2 regions of the Nonomuraea sp. NPDC005692 genome follow, and region 2 is predicted to be linked to the other one. Evidence: riboswitches for the same ligand, from Rfam matches in the RefSeq annotation. Region 2 holds a riboswitch; the other holds the start of a gene.
The links. A riboswitch is a leader RNA that binds a small molecule or an ion and turns the genes downstream of it on or off. The one in region 2 is predicted to bind cyclic di-AMP.

Region 1: linked by a shared signal. The riboswitch ahead of ABZ459_RS32445 (hypothetical protein) and the one ahead of ABZ459_RS36850 (hypothetical protein) in region 2 are both predicted to bind cyclic di-AMP.

The regions. Positions count from the first base shown of each region.
Region 1 is NZ_JBEXYU010000019.1:148,287-150,651, reverse strand. It holds gene ABZ459_RS32455 (MDR family MFS transporter) at 1-323, shown strand, start outside; gene ABZ459_RS32450 (DUF5302 domain-containing protein) at 371-571, shown strand; cyclic di-AMP (ydaO/yuaA leader) riboswitch at 737-871, shown strand; partial or broken gene ABZ459_RS32445 (hypothetical protein) at 1,155-1,523, shown strand; gene ABZ459_RS32440 (alpha/beta hydrolase) at 1,809-2,365, shown strand, end outside.
Region 2 is NZ_JBEXYU010000025.1:14,146-16,510, reverse strand. It holds gene sigJ (RNA polymerase sigma factor SigJ) at 1-263, shown strand, start outside; gene ABZ459_RS36850 (hypothetical protein) at 278-1,243, opposite strand; cyclic di-AMP (ydaO/yuaA leader) riboswitch at 1,249-1,387, opposite strand; gene galT (galactose-1-phosphate uridylyltransferase) at 1,456-2,365, opposite strand, start outside.

The DNA.
Region 1 (2,365 bases), on a different contig from region 2:
TGTCGGGGCTGACCGTGGCCGTGCAGCAGGCCGTCGAGCCGCGGTACATCGGCACGGCCTCGGCCAACCTCACCTTCTTCCGGCAGATCGGCGGCTCGGTGGCGCTGGCGCTGGCCGGCACCGCGTACACGTCGGTCATCACCACGGACGCGCCCGTGCACGGGCTCGCGGCCGCGCACGCCTCGGCGGCGGCCGTGGTCATCCCGTCGCTGGGCGTGGTGGGCGCGGTGATCGCCCTGGTCGCGCTGGTGATGATGCCCGGCAGGCGGCTGGAGCGGGCGCCCGCCGCGGAAAGCAGAGTGGAGGCCGGTTTCGCGTCGTAAGCGACGTCGTGCGAAGCTGTGGATGTCCCCAGAACCAGGAGGTCCTCATGGCGGAAACACCGGAGCCGGAAGTCAGCGAGACTCCCGAGGACGAGATGAAGCGCAAGTTCCGCGAGGCGTTGGAACGCAAGCGCGGGCAGCAGGCCGACTCGGCCGCGGGTGGCAGGGGCGTGGACCCGTCGAAGATCCACGGGGCGCACGGTCCGGCAGCGAGTAAAAGATCCTTCAGGCGCAAGAGCGGCGGCTGAAAGGCCCGATTTCGCAGGGGGTACGGCATGCCGTGCCCCCTTTCTCTTTACCTCGATAGGTAGATCTTTACCCGGTTCATGACGATTCGTTTGTATTTGTCCGAATCTCTGGGTACCGTCTTAACCAATTACCAGCTGGTGGCGTAGTCCCTACCAGGAGAGGGACGACAGCTGGCGCCGAATCCCGACATGTCGGGAACCGGGGACCCATCTCATTGGGGTGAATCCGGCCATGTGCCGGTAGGGCATCTCCACGCCCGAACCCGTCAGCTAACCCGGTAGGCGAGATGGAGAGGACTTCACGCATGTACCACCTCGTCGTACCCCCGGACAGTGTAGTGACGACCGCCTGCTGAGCGGTCTCTTCCCTGACTTCCCCCACGCGCCGCGTAACCACCTTTTCGGCGCTCTGCCCGGTTACGCACCGTAGTCACGCGCGTTCCCCCTGTCCCCTCGCGAAGGACTTCACTGCTTCATGTCTCGATTTGGCCTGCGCTCTCTCGCTCTGCTGTCCGTGTCCGCCCTGGGCGCGCTGACGATCTCCGCCACCGGCGCCCACGCCGACACCGGCGACGACCAGAAGATCCTGCTCAAGGGTTCCACCAAGGCCTCCTACTTCTGGGACGACTCCTCCGGCCGCGCCGGCGACACCGGTCTCCCGGCCAGCGGCAAGCCCATGCAGAAGGGCCTGGCCGCCAGCCCGAGCTGGCCCCTCATGACCGAGGGTTACGTGACCTTCAACGGCAAGAAGATGCCGTTCTTCGTGGGCGACCGCGGCCCCGGCGAGCCCTCCAACCGTGGCGTCATGCTCGACCTCGACGCCAAGACCTTCGCCGAGCTGACCGGCGGCACGTTCAACCCCGACACGCTCGGCGTGGACGGCAACGGCGGCCGCGGCCACATCAAGATCGACTACGTCATCACCAAGTGGGGCGAGGGCAAGGGCAAGAAGAACTACCCCGTGGCCTTCTCCAGCGGCGCGTGGGGCAGGTACGACGCCAACCCGGCCGAGCCCCCCAAGGTGCTGGCCGAAAAGCCCGCCGACGACGCGGCCGGTTCCGCCGGCGGCCAGGTCGGCAAGACCGTCGCGATGGGCGGCACCGTCATGGCCGGCGTGCTGGTGCTGGCCGGCGGCGGCGTGGTGCTCGGCGGCGAGCGCCTGCGCAAGCTGCTCAACGACTGATCTCCGAACAAACCGCTCTTTACGCCTCGCGACCAGAATGACATTCTGGTCGCTGTGATCCAGCGCGCAGCCGCCAACGGCATCGAGATCGCCTACGAGAGCTTCGGCTCACCCGCGGGCCGGCCCCTGCTGCTCATCATGGGACTCGGCGCCCAGCTCATCCACTGGGACGACGAGTTCTGTGAACTCCTGGCCGAGCAGGGCCACCACGTCGTCAGGTTCGACAACCGCGACGCGGGCCTGTCCACCCATCTCCACGACGAGGGCGTCCCCGCATGGGGTGCGCCCTCGCCGTACGTGCTGGACGACCTGGCCGACGACAGCGCCGGGCTCATGGACGTCCTGGGCCTGCCCGCCGCGCACGTCGTCGGCGCCTCGATGGGCGGGATGATCGCCCAGGCGCTGGCCATCCGGCACCCCGCCCGCGTGCTGAGCCTGACCTCGATCATGTCCACGCCCGGTCCGCAGGCGGCCCCGCCGACCGAGGCGGCCGCCGCGGTGCTCTTCGCCAAGCCCGCGACCGACCGCGAGACGGTCGTCGCCGGCGCGCTGACGACCTGGGCCGTGCTCGGGTCCCCCGGCTGGGAGCTGGACCGCGAACGCGTCACCAG
Region 2 (2,365 bases):
GCGGCGGCAAGGGACCCGCCACCAGCCTGCACCCGGTCCACGGCCGGGACCGGGTGGCCGCGCTGTTCATGTCCGTCGCCGCGACGCTGCCCCCGGGCGCGGTGGACCTCCGCTACCGGCGGGTGGCCGGCGACCCGTGCGCGCTCGTCTTCTCCGGTGACGGCCCGCTGGCCGTGGTCGTCGTCGACCTCACGCCCGAGGGCGACCGGATCGCCGCCGTCTACTCGGTCACCAACCCCGACAAGCTCACCGGCGTCCGCTGAGCCGCCGGACGCGGCTAGTTCATCGAGATGTGCACGTGGTCGTAGTGGTTCTCGGTGATGCTGCCGCGGTCGGACATCGAGCGCCAGCCCGAGCCCTGGTTGATGCGCTGCTTCCAGATCACGTACTTGACGCCCAGCTTGGCCTTGTTCTTCAGCGCCCAGTCGGCCAGGCGGTCGCCGAGGGCGTTGTTGACGGCGCTCGGCATGGTGCCGCCCGTGCTCATCATGAAGTCGCAGGCCCGGCCGAGCGGGTGCTCGCCGCTGGAGCCGGACCGGAAGCAGCCCACCTCGTACGGCAGCGAGAAGTTCTTCCGCACCTGCGCCCGCATCAGCTGGGTGCGCGGCGTGATGTTGTCCGAGCCGGACGGCAGCTCGGGCGCCCAGCTCCCGTCGGACTTCTTGCCCGGCCCGAACGGGACAAGGTCCTGGAGCTTCTTCTTGATGTCGTCGATGACGTCCTGGGCGTCGTCGCGCTGCTCGGCCACCTCCGCCGTGCCCGTCTTGAGCTCCGTCGCGAGCGCGGCGGCGGCCGTGGCGGCCTTCTTCTGGTCGTCGCGGGCCTTGGCCACGCTGTCGACGACCGCCTGCTGCTCGGCGGTGAGCTGTTCGAGCACGGCCGCGCCGCCGCCGTCCGGGGTCATCATGAACGCCGGCAGGGAGGTGTCGCCGTTCTGGTAGCGCAGCCGGGCGATCTCGGCGACCCGCTGCTCGGCCGTGGCCACCGCCTGCTCGGCGGCGGTGAGCCGCTGCTGGGCCGCGGTGGCGGCCTGCTGCGCCTTGGCCAGCTCGACGCGCTTGAGGTTGTACGTCTCGATCAGCTTGTCGACCTTGCGGTTGAGCTGCTTGAGCTGGGCCCGCAGCTGCGCCTCCGACGGCTTGGGCGCGGCCGAGACGGCGGCTGACGCGGCGGCCGGATGGACGAGCAGGGCGGTGGCGGTGATGAGACCGACGGCAAGACTCGCGGGGGACGAAGCCGCCACGTGGTTGTTCCTCTCCCTCTGCCGGCCGGGTTAGCTGACGGGTTCGGGCACGGGAGCAGTCCCTACCACTTGCGCGGATTCACCCCGGATGCGATGGGTCCCCGGCTCCCGGGCAACACGCCCGGGATTAGGCGTACAACGGCCGTTATGGCCGATGTCTAACGGGATATTAGTGGTAGATCACGAGTCATGCGACTTTAATGAGAAACCAATTAGTGATCAATCCGTGATCGCAACATGCGTGCCGCCTCCTCCGGCAGCACGTCGTTGACGAAGGCGCCCATGGCCGACTCCGAGCCCGCCAGGTACTTCAGCTTCCCTGGCGCCCGCCTGATGCTGAACAGCTCCAGGTGCAGGTAGGCCAGCTCGCGGCCGTACCGCACCGGCGCCTGGTGCCAGGCCGAGATGTACGGCATCGCCACCCCGAACAGCGCGTCGAGCGCGCGCAGCACCGAGGTGTACAGCGGTGCGAACGCGGCCCGCTCCTCCTCCGACAGCGCCGCCAGGTCGGGCACCTGCCGGTGCGGATACACGTGCACCTCGAACGGCCAGCGCGCGGCGGCCGGCACGAACGCCGTCCAGAGCTCGTTGGCGGCCACCACCCGGGTGCCGGCGGCCCGCTCGGCGGCCAGCACGTCGGCGAACAGGTTGCCGCCCGTGTGCCGCGAGGCGGCCCCGAGCTGGAGCTTGGTGCGCGGGGTCACGTAGGGGTAGGCGTAGATCTGCCCGTGCGGGTGGGGGAGCGTGATGCCGATCTCCTCACCCCTGTTCTCGAAGCAGAACACCTGCTCGACGCCCTCGATGCCGGACAGCTCGGCCGTCCGGTCGGCCCACGCCTCCATGACCAGCCTGACCTGGGCGTTGGAGAGCCTGGAGAAGGAGGAGGAGTGGTCGGAGGTGAAACAGACCACCTCACACCGCCCGACACCCGGTCGCACCTCACTCAGGCCGCCGACATCCCCATAAGTCCCAAAATTTCCGGAGAAAGAGGGGAAGCGGTTCTCGAACACCACCACGTCATAGTCGTGGGCCGGGATCTCCGACGCCCGCGTGTCGGACGACGGGCACAACGGGCACTCGTCGGCCGGCGGCAGGAACGTCCGCGTCTGCCGGTGGCCGGCG